Regions from separate parts of the Kitasatospora sp. NE20-6 genome, predicted to be linked through region 2. Evidence: riboswitches for the same ligand, from Rfam matches in the RefSeq annotation. Region 2 holds a riboswitch; each other region holds the start of a gene.
The links. A riboswitch is a leader RNA that binds a small molecule or an ion and turns the genes downstream of it on or off. The one in region 2 is predicted to bind cobalamin.
Positions count from the first base shown of each region.

Region 1: it holds a riboswitch for cobalamin, as region 2 does, so the genes downstream of both, SNE206_RS13055 (ribonucleoside-diphosphate reductase subunit alpha) here and SNE206_RS17625 (cobalamin biosynthesis protein) in region 2, are expected to answer to the same signal.
Region 3: it holds a riboswitch for cobalamin, as region 2 does, so the genes downstream of both, SNE206_RS01515 (HoxN/HupN/NixA family nickel/cobalt transporter) here and SNE206_RS17625 (cobalamin biosynthesis protein) in region 2, are expected to answer to the same signal.

Region 1 covers NZ_BPRL01000012.1:22,159-26,429, forward strand. Annotated here, with positions in the region: gene SNE206_RS13045 (GlxA family transcriptional regulator) at 1-956, opposite strand, end outside; gene SNE206_RS13050 (GNAT family N-acetyltransferase) at 1,265-1,762, shown strand; cobalamin riboswitch at 1,899-2,029, shown strand; gene SNE206_RS13055 (ribonucleoside-diphosphate reductase subunit alpha) at 2,214-4,271, shown strand, end outside.
Region 2 covers NZ_BPRL01000020.1:91,474-95,744, forward strand. Annotated here, with positions in the region: gene SNE206_RS17615 (putative cobaltochelatase) at 1-181, opposite strand, end outside; gene SNE206_RS17620 (cobyric acid synthase) at 208-1,728, opposite strand; gene SNE206_RS17625 (cobalamin biosynthesis protein) at 1,725-2,702, opposite strand; cobalamin riboswitch at 2,786-2,979, opposite strand; gene SNE206_RS17630 (alpha/beta hydrolase) at 3,538-4,271, shown strand, end outside.
Region 3 covers NZ_BPRL01000002.1:192,888-197,158, reverse strand. Annotated here, with positions in the region: gene SNE206_RS01520 (EamA family transporter) at 1-520, shown strand, start outside; gene SNE206_RS01515 (HoxN/HupN/NixA family nickel/cobalt transporter) at 622-1,737, opposite strand; cobalamin riboswitch at 1,769-1,976, opposite strand; gene SNE206_RS01510 (ArsR/SmtB family transcription factor) at 2,060-2,422, shown strand; gene SNE206_RS01505 (phosphatidylinositol-specific phospholipase C domain-containing protein) at 2,580-3,626, shown strand; gene SNE206_RS01500 (hypothetical protein) at 3,870-4,271, opposite strand, start outside.

The DNA of each region.
Region 1 (4,271 bases), on a different contig from region 2:
GGCGTGCCGGCGGGCCCGGCGAACGCCCGCCGGTACGCCTGCGGTGTGGTGCCGAGCCGGCGGCCGAAGTGGTGGCGCAGGGTGGCCGCGTTGCCGAAGCCGCAGCGGGCGGCGACCGCGTCGACGGGTTCGTCGGTGCCCTCCAGCAGCCGCTGGGCGAGGAGGATGCGCTGGCCGGTCAGCCAGCGGTGCGGGGTGGTGCCGGTCTCCTGCCGGAAGCGGCGGGCGAAGGTGCGGGGCGACATGTGGGCGAGGGCGGCGAGGCTGTCGACGGTGGCGTCCTGGTCGAGGTGGCGGCGCATCCGGTCGAGGACGCCGGTGAGGGAGTCGACCCCCGGTTCGGGCAGCGGCCGGCTGATGAACTGCGCCTGTCCGCCCTCCCGGTGCGGGGCGACGACCATCCGGCGGGCGATCGCGCGGGCGACCTCGGCGCCCTGCAGCTTGCGCACGAGGTGGAGGCAGGCGTCGATGCCGGCGGCGGTGCCCGCGGAGGTGATCACCGGGTCCTCGTCGACGTAGAGGACGTCGGGTTCGACGGTGGTGAGGGGGAAGCGGCGGGCCATCTCGGCGGCGTGCCTCCAGTGGGTGGTGGAGCGGCGGCCGTCGAGGAGGCCGGCGGCGCCGAGGAGGAAGCTGCCGCTGCAGATGGAGAGGGCCCGGGCGCCGCCGTCGACGGCGGCGCGCAGGGCGTCGACCAGCACGGGCGGGTAGGTGTCGCGCAGGCCGGTGGCGGTGAGCACGACGAGGTCGGCGCCGGCGAGGCGTTCGGGGCCGTACGGGACGTCGACGGAGAAGCCCGCGTGGGTGCGCTTGGGCCCGGGGGTGTCGGAGACGAGGCCGAATTCGTAGACGGGCAGGCCTTCCTCGGCCCGGTCGAGTCCGAACACCTCGCAGGCCACGCCGAGTTCGAAGGGGTGGACGTCCTCCAGCACGACGGCGACGACGTTCTTCAGCATGGCTCCAGCATGGCGCTGGCAGGATTTCGATGCAAGTGGTCTTTCCTGCCACTCGTCGGTGCCGCGGCACCCGGCCAGAGTGGGGACATGACCTCCTCGATGCTCACCGACGCGACCGTCCTCCTCTCCGTCATCGGCGGCTTCGGCCTGATCGGCGCCCTCGTCGGCCGCGACGTCGACCGGAACTCCCGCCAGGGGCGCGACAACTGGCACCGTCCCGGCGGGTACCCGGCCGACCCGGACCTCCCCGGCCGCCTGCACGACACCCCGGCCGGTCCCGGCGTCCCCGGCGGCGGCAGACTGGACGGATGGACATCGTCATCCGCCGGGCCCTCGCCGAGGACCTCGCAGGGGCCGGAACCGTCACGGTCGAGGCCTTCGTCGCCGGCGGCCACACCGCGCCCGGCAGCGCCTACGCGGCCCGCCTCCGTGACGCCCGTCCCCGCAGCGAGGAGGCCGAGCTCCTCGTCGCCGTCGACCCGGCGGACGGGCGTGTCCTCGGCAGCGTGACCTTCGCCCCCGGCGGCACCCCCTGGGCGGACGTCGCCGGGCCGCACGAGGGGGAGATCCGGATGCTCGCCGTCGCCCCGTCCGCCCGCGGCCGGGGCGTCGGGGCGGCGCTCGTCACGGCGGCGGTGGACCGCAGCCGCGCGCTCGGACTCGCCGGCATGGCCTTCTCCACGATGGCGGACATGTCCGCCGCCCACCGCCTCTACGAGCGGCTCGGCTTCCGCCGCAGCCCGGACCGCGACTGGTCGCCCCGGCCGGGCCTCGGGCCGCTGATGGTGTACTCACTGACCTTCTGACGGCTGGGCCCGGCCCGTCCGGCGGACACGCAGCGTGTCCGCACGGGCGGGCCTCCGTTGTGCCGTCGCGGCCGGGCGCCATCAGGACGACACGTAACGTGCACAAGATATGGGGGCACATCAACGAGCGACCACTACATGTATGCTCACTCTCGCTGTCGACGCAGGGGAATCCGGTGGAAGTCCGGGACTGCCCCGCAACGGTGAGCGGCCCGCGACGCCGGGGACCGCACAGTCCGAGGACCTGCCGACGGTGTGCCACACGGCTTCCCCGCAGATGCCTTGAAGCACAGCAGTACCGTCCAGGCCACGCGGGTGGGCCGGGTAGACGACGCACGCCCCTTCGCGGTCCGGCGTGCCGTCCTCCCCTGCCACGCGCGGTCCGGGCAACGCCGCCGTCCGCTGCCGCCACAGGAGAGAGTGCGCCTTGACCGTCGCTGCCTCAGTCACCCTGCCCTCCCAGGGATCTGCCGGATCCGACCGGCCCGACCCCGGTGCTGCTCTGCTCCGGCTGCTCACCGACCGCAGCACCGATCTCCCCCAGGTGGACCCCGGCCACGTCGCCGCCGCCGCGCTGCGCGGCCGCCACGCCGGTTCGGACTTCGCCGAGCTGCGCGGGCTGGCCGTGGAGGCCGCCGCGTCGATGATCGCCGAGGACCCGCAGTACTCGAAGCTCGCCTCCCGGCTGCTCGCCCTGGAGATCCAGGACGAGGCCGTCTCGCAGGGCGCGGTGTCCTTCGCCGCCTCGGTCGCCGTCGGCCACGCCGAGGGCCTGATCGGCGACACCACGGCCGCCTTCGTCGCGAAGCACGCCGCCGCCTTCGACGCCCTGATCGACCGGCAGGGCGACGACCGCTTCGAGTACTTCGGCCTGCGCACCGTGCAGTCCCGCTACCTGCTGCGCCACCCGATCACCCGCAAGGTCGTCGAGACCCCGCAGCACTTCCTGCTGCGCGTCGCCGCGGGCCTCGCGGTCGGCGACACCGCGCAGTCGGTGGCCGAGGTCGCCGAGCTGTACCGGCTGATGAGCCGCCTGGAGTACCTGACGTCCTCGCCGACGCTCTTCAACTCCGGCACCAGGCACCCGCAGATGTCGTCCTGCTACCTGCTGGACTCGCCGCTCGACAACCTCGACTCGATCTACGACCGGTACGCGCAGATCGCCCGGCTCTCCAAGCACGCCGGCGGCATCGGCCTGTCGTACTCGCGGATCCGTTCGCGCGGCAGCCTGATCCGCGGCACCAACGGCCAGTCCAACGGCATCGTGCCGTTCCTGCGCACCCTGGACTCCTCCGTGGCCGCGGTCAACCAGGGCGGCCGGCGCAAGGGCGCCGCCTGCGTCTACCTGGAGACCTGGCACGCCGACATCGAGGAGTTCCTGGAGCTCCGCGACAGCACCGGCGAGGAGGCCCGCCGGACGCACAACCTCAACCTGGCGCACTGGATCCCGGACGAGTTCATGCGCCGGGTCAACGCGGACGCCGACTGGTCGCTCTTCTCCCCCGCCGACGTGCCGGAGCTCGTCGACCTGTGGGGCGCCGACTTCGACGAGGCGTACCGCAAGGCCGAGCAGGCGGGCAAGGCGGTGCGCACCATCCCCGCGCAGACCCTGTACGCCCGGATGATGCGCACCCTGGCGCAGACCGGCAACGGCTGGATGACCTTCAAGGACGCCTCCAACCGGGCCGCCAACCAGACCGCGCTGCCCGGCCGCACCGTGCACTCGTCCAACCTGTGCACGGAGATCCTGGAGGTCACCGACGACTCCGAGACGGCCGTCTGCAACCTCGGCTCGGTCAACCTGGGCGCGCACGTCGCCCCCGGCGCCACCGCCGCCGACCTGCTGAACGCGATGGACTGGGACCGCCTGGACGCCACCGTGCGCACCGCGGTGACCTTCCTCGACCGGGTCATCGACATCAACTTCTACCCGACCACCGAGGCCGGCACCTCCAACTCCCGCTGGCGGCCCGTCGGCCTGGGCATCATGGGCCTGCAGGACGTCTTCTTCCAGCTGCGGATCGACTTCGACTCCGCCGAGGCGGCGGCCCTCTCCACCCTGATCTCCGAGCGCATCATGCTCACCGCGTACGAGCGCTCCGCGGACCTCGCCGAGCAGTTCGGCCGCCACGAGGCGTACGGCGAGACCCGCGCCGCCCGCGGCGAGCTGCACATCGACCACTTCGGCTCGGCCACCCCGCGGTGGACGGAGCGCTGGGAGGCGCTGCGCACCCGCATCGCCGCGACCGGCCTGCGCAACTCGCTGCTGCTGGCGATCGCGCCGACCGCGACGATCGCCTCGATCGCCGGCGTGTACGAGTGCATCGAGCCGCAGGTGTCGAACCTCTTCAAGCGCGAGACCCTCTCCGGCGAGTTCCTCCAGGTCAACCCGTACCTGGTGCGGGAGCTGAAGGCGCTCGGCGTCTGGGACCAGCAGACCCGGGACGCCCTGCGCGAGTCCAACGGCTCCGTGCAGGAGCTCAACTGGCTGCCGGCCGAGGTCCGTTCG
Region 2 (4,271 bases):
CGGCCTCGGCGATCGACGGCAGCAGACCGGCCAGGGCGCGGACCATCGTCGACTTGGCGGTGCCCTTCTCGCCGCGGACGAGCACGCCGCCGACCGCCGGGGAGACGGCGTTGAGCAGCAGCCCGAGCCGCAGGTCGGCCATGCCGACGATCGCGGTGAAGGGGTAACGGACGTCGGTCATCTGCACTCCATGCCTCCCGGCGCCGCTCACGGCGCACCCGGCGGGACGAACGGGAGGCCGGCCGGCGCCCCGCCCTCGATCAGCTTCCACAGCGCCTCGGTGTCGGCGTGCTCCTCGATCAGGTCGCCGAGCCGGTCGAGCCGTTCCTCGCGGGCGGCAGCGAACGACGTGTCCGGCGCGGGCACGAACGCCCGTCCGGCGAGGGCGGCCGCCTCGCGCAGCAGGGCCCGCCGGAAGCCGTCGTTCTCCAGCACGCCGTGCCAGGTCGTACCCCACACCGCGCCCGCCCGGCAGCCGTCGAGGGCGCGCCCGCGGCCGTCCGAGACGAACGCCTCGCCACCCTCGACGGCGACCACGCCGTGGTGGATCTCGTACCCCTCGACCCGCTCCCCGTACGCCTCGCCGACCGGGCGGGCGAGCACCTTCTCCCGGCCGAAGACGACCCGGGTCGGCAGCAGGGCGAGGCCCTCGACCGTGCCGGCCTTCGACTCGACCTCGTCGGTGATCTCCCGGGCGAGCATCTGGTAGCCGCCGCACACACCGAGCACCGGCAGGCCCGCCGCCGCCCGGGCGTGCACCGCGCGGTCCAGGCCGCGTTCGCGCAGCCAGGCGAGGTCGGCGACGGTCGCCCGGGTGCCGGGCAGGATCACGAGGTCGGCGTCGGCGAGCTCCTCGGGCCGGGTCGCCCAGCGCACCAGCACGCCGGGCTCCTGGGCGAGCGCGTCGACGTCGGTGAAGTTCGACAGCCGGGGGAACCGCACGACGGCGACCCGCAGCACGTCCGTGCCGTGCGGGGCGGCGACCGGGCCGCGTTCGGCGACGGTCGACAGGTCGAGCGAGTCCTCGGCGTCCAGCCACAGCCCGGGCAGCATGGGCAGCGTGCCCAGCACCGGACGGCCCGTCAGGCCCTCCAGCATCTCCAGGCCGGGCGCGAGGAGCCGCGCGTCGCCGCGGAACTTGTTGACGAACCAGCCCGCCACCAGCGCCTGGTCCTGCGCGGAGAGCAGCGCCAGCGTGCCGTACATCGCGGCGAACACCCCGCCGCGGTCGATGTCGCCGACGACCACGACGGGCAGGTTCGCGGCGGTCGCCAGGCCCATGTTGGCGATGTCGCGGTCGCGCAGGTTGATCTCGGCGGGCGAACCCGCCCCCTCGCACACCACCACGTCGTACCGGCCGCGCAGGTCGGCCAGGCACTCCAGGGCCCGTTCCAGCAGGACGGGCTTGCGCTCGCGGTAGTCGAGCGCGCCGACCTCCGCGACCGGCCGGCCGAGCAGCACGACCTGGCTGCGGCCGTCCGCACCGGGCTTGAGCAGCACCGGGTTCATCGCGGCCTCCGGCTCCACCCGGGCGGCCTGCGCCTGCATCGCCTGCGCCCGGCCGATCTCGGCGCCGTCCGCGGTGACGAAGGAGTTGAGCGACATGTTCTGCGCCTTGAACGGCGCGACCCGCACGCCCCGGCGGACCAGCCAGCGGCAGACCGCCGCCGTGACCACGCTCTTGCCCGCGTCCGAGGTCGTCCCCGCGACCAGCAGTGCCCGGCTCATCGGCCCACTCCTCCTGTCGTCCTGCGTGCACGGCCGCGGGCCCGGACGGCCCGGCCGGCGAGCGTGACGGCCAGCGCCAGCACACCGACCCGCCGGGAGAGCGCGCAGGCCCGTTCGATGTCGGCGGCGGCGACCGGCCGCAGTTCCGCGCCCAGGACGGGCCGGTGCTCGGTCCGTGTCCCGTACCGCAGCGTGCCCCCGAGACGGACGCCGAGGGCCCCGGCGAACGCCGACTCGGCCTGGCCCGCGTTGGGGCTGGGGTGGGCGGAGCCGTCGCGCCGCCAGACCTTCCAGGCGGCCCGCGGGTGCTCCGCCGCGGCGACGGCCAGCAGCGCCGTGAGCCGGGCGCCGGGCCAGCCGGCGACGTCGTCGAGCCGGGCCGACGCCCAGCCGAAGCGCGTGTGCCGCGGCGAGCGGTGACCGACCATCGCGTCCAGGGTGTTGACGGCACGGAAGGCCAGCAGCCCGGGCGTGCCGGCCAGGGCTCCCCAGGTGAGCGCGTTGACGACGGCGTCGGCGGTGTTCTCGGCGACCGACTCGACGACGGCGCGGGCGATCTGCTGCCCGTCCAGCGCGCTCGGGTCGCGGCCGCACAGGTGCGGGAGCCGCTCACGGGCGGCGGCGAGGTCGCCGGCCTCCAGGGCGCGGCCGATCGTGCGGGCCTCCCGGGTGAGCGAGGTGCCGCCGAGCACCGTCCAGACGGCGGCCGCGGCGAGCGCCGTGCGGGCCGGGCGGCTGCGCCCGAGGGCGCGTTCGGCGAGCACCGCCCCGGCGGTCACGGCGCCCACGCACAGCGCGGTGTACGCGGCGCCCGCCCCGCGGTGGTCGCGCCACAGGGCCCGTTCCAGCCGTCCGGCGGCGCTGCCGAACACGGCCACCGGGTGGCCCCGGCGCGGGTCGGCGAACGCGGTGTCGGCGAGGTACCCCGCGACGGCGCCCAGCAGATAGGGGGACGCCTGGGTCGGACGGCTCACCGCCCGGTTCCCCGGGCGGGGCGCAGCGGAGACCGCCGGGCAGCCTGCATGGCGTGCGTGTCCTCACTCAGGGTCCGCGCCCTGGATCGACGAACCGGCGGCGAGAGTCTCCTGGCTTCCGGGTCGGACACACCCCCGGGCCTTCCAACGGCCCTGTGGCGGACCGTCGTGACCATGTGTTCGGGCGTGCTCCCCGGTGACAGTGGCGGGACCGCGCCGGATTCGCACCGGCTTCCTCTGCATGCCTCCGTATGGCCCAGCGATATCACCACGCGCTCCGACCGGGAGTCAACCAAGCGTGCGGAGGGGTTGGTCACACACCGTCGCCGTCCGCGGGCCCCGCCGGTCCGTACGATCCTCCGGCCCCCGCACGGGGCCGGGCGCGGCCTGACGCCCGAACAGGTCGCCGACGGCATGGCCGCGCACGGGGTGCGGCTGCTGCCCGCGCACGTCCTCGCCCGGGGGAGCGGCGCGCTGCGGCCCTCCGAGGAGGAGTTCGTCGCGCCGGCCCGGGCACTGTGGTGCCCGCCCGTCCGGCTGATGAGCACGGGCCCCGCCTCGCTGCGCGACTTCCGGCCGGCCCGCGAGCTCACCCCGGCCGGGACGGCGCGGCGGACCGGGGAGCCGCCCCCGCGGCGGGCGCCCGCCCGCCGCTCGCCCGCCCGCCGGCGCCCGCCGACCGCTTCCGGGAGCTGCTCGCCGGGCGGCCCGGCGACATCCCGGTCCGGGCCCGCGCGGGGCGCCGCCGCCCGGACGGCCCGCCCGGGTGGCCGGAGGCCGCCTGCCGGGCGTGGACTGGGAGCGCCATGTCCGAAGCCAGCAGACCGGGGATGCCATGCGCAGCTGGGGAACCGCCACCGCCGTTGCTGCCGCCGTCGTCGGAGCCGGGGCCGCGGCCGTCCTCCTGGCCGGCCGTCGCGCCTCCGAACGGTCCGTCCGCCCCGGCTCCGCGGGCGGCGTCTTCGGGTCGGCCGGGGGCGTCCGCGTCCACCACGTGGGGCCGGACTCCGTCACCCTCACCCGCAGCGTCGAGACGGAGCGGCCCGGCCGCTACGCCCTGGAGTGGCCCGGCGGCGGGCACGCCGTCGTCGGCGAGGTGCTCGGCACCGCCCCGCAGAGCGTCACCCGCCGCCTGCTGTCGACCGGGGCCCCGCTCGCCGGCGGTGCCGAGGTGCGGGTGACCGCCCGCGTCGTGACCGGCGATCCGGCGTCCGCGCTCGGCCTCGACTTCACGGAGACCGCCGTCGACGGCGAGCTCGGGCCGCTGCCCGCCTGGCACCTGCCGGGCATGCGGGGGCTGTGGGTGGTGCTGGTGCACGGCCCCGGCGCCGACCGGCAGCAGGCCCTGCCCGTGCTGCCGCTGCTGCACGCACTGCGGCTGCCCGCGCTGGTCGTCACCCACCGCGGTGACGAGGGGGCGCCGCCCCCGCCCGACGGGCTGAGCCACTTCGGCGAGACCGAGTGGCAGGACGTGGACGCCGCCCTCCGCTTCGCCCGCGCCCACGGCGCCGACCGCGTGGTGCTGTACGGCTGGTCGCTCGGCGCCACCATGGCGCTGCACACGGCGGC
Region 3 (4,271 bases), on a different contig from region 2:
CCGTCCCGGGACGGGTCAACTGGCCGGGATCGCCGTCGCCGTCCTGGGTATCGCGCTCGCCGGCGGACCCGAGCGACGGGGCGGCGCCGTCGGCGCGCCCGTCCTGCTGCTCACCCTCGGCGCGGCCTTCGGCTTCGGCGCCGTCATGGCCCTCGTCGCCCAGGCCACCGTCGACGGCGGACTGCTCCTCTCGCTCTGCGTGCAGCGGCTGTGCAACGTCGCGGTGGGCGGCGCGGCACTCCTGGCCCTCCCCCGGGCATCCGCGCCCGGCGAAACCGGCGCACTGCGACGGAGCCTGCCCACGCTCACCGCCGTCGGCATCGCGGACGTGGCGGCGAACGCGAGCTACGCGGCGGCCGCCCACAGCGGATCCGTGGCAGTGGCCTCCGTGCTCGCCTCGCTGTACCCCGTGGTCACCGCACTCATGGCGCGTGGCGTTCTGAAGGAGCGGCTGCGCCCGGTGCAGGTGATCGGCGCGGGCCTGGCCGTGGCCGGCACACTGCTGCTGGCTGCGGGCTGACCTGATCGCGGCCGCCCGGACCCCCGCAGGAACGGGACGGCTCTCCGGGCCCGGAGCCCTGCAGCCGGTCGGCGCACCGCACGCTCCCCCGCGCTCCACGATCAGACCGTCGGCCCGGCAGCCCAGCGCTGCTCGACCCTGGCGAACCGCCAGTAGCCGATCGCCGCGGCCCAGACCACCACGAAGAGCCCGACGATCACGAAGCCGACGTTGTCGAGGCTCAGCCCGGCGATCCACCCGGTCAGCGGGTCGCCGAGGTCCAACTTCTCGTGCAGGACCGCCACCAACTCGATGGTGCCGATGACGAACGCCACCGCGATCGACAGGCCCGTGATGGTCAGGTTGTAGAAGACCTTCCGCACCGGGTTGGAGAAGGCCCACTGGTACGCAAAGTTCATGAACGTGCCGTCCAGCGTGTCGAACAGGCTCATGCCGGCGGCGAAGAGCAACGGCAGGCAGACGATCGCGTACCAGGGGAGCCCGGCGGCCGCGCCGGAGCCCGCCATCACCATCAGCGCGACCTCGGTGGCCGTGTCGAAGCCGAGCCCGAGCACCAGGCCGACCGGGAACATCTGCCCGGGCCGGGTGATCGAACGCGTGGCACGGCCGAGCACCCGGTTCATCAGGCCCCGCGACGCGAGTCGGCGCTCCAGCTCGGCCTCGTCGAACGTCCCCGCCCGCATCGCGCGGAAGACCCGCAGGATGCCGAGCAGGGCGACGAGGTTCAACGCGGCGATGAGATAGAGGAAGGCGCCCGACGCGGTGGTGCCGATGGTGCCGAGCACCTGGTGCGTGGTGGAGCCGTCGTCCATCAACGTGCCCGCGAGCTGCGCACCGCCGGCGACCAGGGCCGCCATCAGCACGACCATCGACGAATGTCCCAGCGCGAACCAGAAGCCCACCGAGACGGGCCGACGACCGTCGGCCATGAGCTTGCGGGTGGTGTTGTCGATCACGGCGATGTGGTCGGCGTCGAAGGCGTGCCGCATGCCGAGGGTGTACGCGGTGATGCCGAGGCCCGCACCGAACACCTGCGTGCCGACCTCGTACTTCTCGGGCACCACGAGGAGGAACAGCGTGCCGAACGCCACCACGTGCATCGCCAGGATCACCGCCATCAGGGCGGCGGTACGGACCGTGTCCTCCCGCCGCCAGCGGAATGCCGCAGCAGCGGGGGCTGTCGGCCCGGGGGCCGTACCGGTTTCGGGCAGGGTCATCTGCGGATCACGCTCCAGCACCTCGTGGAAAGTCGTCGTGAGATGCCGTGGCCGGTCTCCTGGCTCACGGGGAGGATCCGACGGTGCCCGTACCCGGCCTTCCCGGGCGCGCCAAGGCGCCCAGTGACACACGTGGGGTACGGATTGACTCCCCGTTCACAGTGGCGAGGGCCGCTCCGGACTGGGACCTCAGAGGTCCGACACCGGTCTTCCCGAACACCACGGCGGCTCCACCGTAGGGGTGACGGCACGACAGCTGCAAGCCTGCACACCTGCGCAGGTGTCGAAGATCACGGCAGGGCGGACTGCGAGAATGCCCGGCATGCACCTCGTCCCCGCGGACCGCGCACACCACCGCACCATCGACGGACACCAGGTCTGCGAAGCCATCGCCGCGATCGGTGACGCCGGCCATGTCCGGGCCTGGGCCGACCGCTTCGCGCTGCTCGCCGATCCCGGCCGCCTCGCCCTCCTGCTCGCCCTGCACCAGACCGGGCCGATGGCCGTCAGCGACCTGGCCGTCGCCTCCGGCATGCGTGACCCCGCCGTGTCGCAGGCGCTGCGGCTCCTGCGGGCCGCGGGCACGGTGGCCGGCGAACGGGACGGACGCATCGTGCGCTACCGGCTCACCGACGCCGTGATCGCGGAGCTCCTCGAACACGGGGTGCTCGGCCGCGCGGACTGAACACGCACATGACCGGCATGTCCTGACGGATGGTCATTGAGCAGATCCCTTCAGCCAAGTTTTCTTGTCATGTCACCTTGAAGCAGTCCTGGTACCCCATGCTTCCGGAGGCGGCTCGTCCGAGCCGCCGCCCTCATGCTCCTGACGAGGAGACACCGTGAAGCTTCGCCGTACCTTCGCCGTCACGCTGCTGGCCGCCGCCACCTGCCTGCTTCCGGCCCAGCAGTCCGGCGCCTCCACCGGCGGCAGCCTGCCGTTCGGCTCGGCCACCGCAGTCGGCATCCACAACACCTACGACACGGCTTCCTTCCCCTTCCTCGCCCAGGGCCTGGACACCGGCACGGGCATGATCGAGCTGGACGTCTGGACGGACACCGTCACCACCGAGTGGAAGGTCAGCCACTCCAACCCGCTCGGCAACGCCAACAACTGTGTGGCGGCGACCAGCGCTGCGCAGCTCTACAGCGGCGGCACCAACAAGAACCTCGAGTACTGCCTCGACGACATCCGCATCTGGCTGGGCGCCCACCCCTCCAGTGGCCCGCTGGTCGTCAAGCTGGAGCTCAAGGGCGGCTTTGCGGGCAACCGCGGCATGGGTGCCGCCCAGCTCGACAGCCTCATAGCCGCCCACCTCGGCAGTGCCGTCTTCCGCCCGGCCGACCTGCTCGCCAAGCCCGGCGGCGGCACCTACGCCACCCTCGACGACGCCGCCAAGGCGGGCAACTGGCCGACGCGCAGCGCGCTGTCCGGTCGCGTACTCGTGGACGTCATCCCCGGCACCGTCGAGGAGGGCAACCCCTTCGACACCCTGCACACCGACGTCGAGTACGCGCGCTACCTGCGGGACCTCGCCGCTGCCGGCAAGGTGGGCCAGGCGCAGGTGTTCCCGGTCGTCCACGGAGCCGCCTCCGGCGACCCGCGCTCCGCATACAGCGAGACCAGCATCCGGCCGTGGTTCGTGGTCTTCGACGGCGACGCGTCCGCCTACGTCGGTGGCATCGACACGTCCTGGTACGACAGCCGCCACTATCTGTTGGTCATGACCGACGCCCACAACGTCGCACCCGCGATCAGCGCCACCAGCCCGACAGCAGAGCAGGCCCGTAGCCGGGTCACCCAGCTCGCCGCCGCGCACGCCAGCATCGTCTCCAGCGACTGGCGGAGCCTGCCCGAGGTACAGGCACTCGTGCTGTCCCGGGGCTGACACAGCAACGCCCCAACCAACAGCCTCCCGGCGCACGGGCAAGGCGCACGGGCAAGGCGCACGGGCCCGCGAGGGCCCGGCTCGGACTCCGCCCGTGCACCGGGAGCCATCGTGATCAGGCGCCGAAAGCCGACCCTCCGTGATCGCGACGCACCGGGCCGGGCTGACCGGGCCGACCGGGCCGCGGAGCGGCAAGGGGCCCGCACCGCCCGCGCCTTGGCAGCCCGGCCAGGATCGTACGCGTCATGGCGCGCCGCCCTCTGGCGGCCGCGCACCCTGGACCAGCGCCTCGAACCGGCTCAGCGACCGCTTGGCCGTCCGCCTGGTCAGTGGCCGCAGCGCGGCACCGAGAACACCCGCGGCCGGTACCCGGAATGCGCCGAGAAAGGCGAACCGGGTGCCGTCCGCCTCCTCGACCGCAGCCATGCCGCCCAACAGGTAGCGGCTCTGCATCAGGCACCATCCGGGCCGCAGCTCGATGTCGAAGCGGGCCCGGAGCCGCGAATGGCCCACGACCACCGCCTCGCCGCCGTCCGGCGAGACGCTGACGGTACGGATGTCGGGCAACCACTGGGGCATGGCGCCGGCCAGGTCGGCCGCCACCGCCCACACGTCCTCCAGGGATGTGGGCAGCAGCGTCTCGTG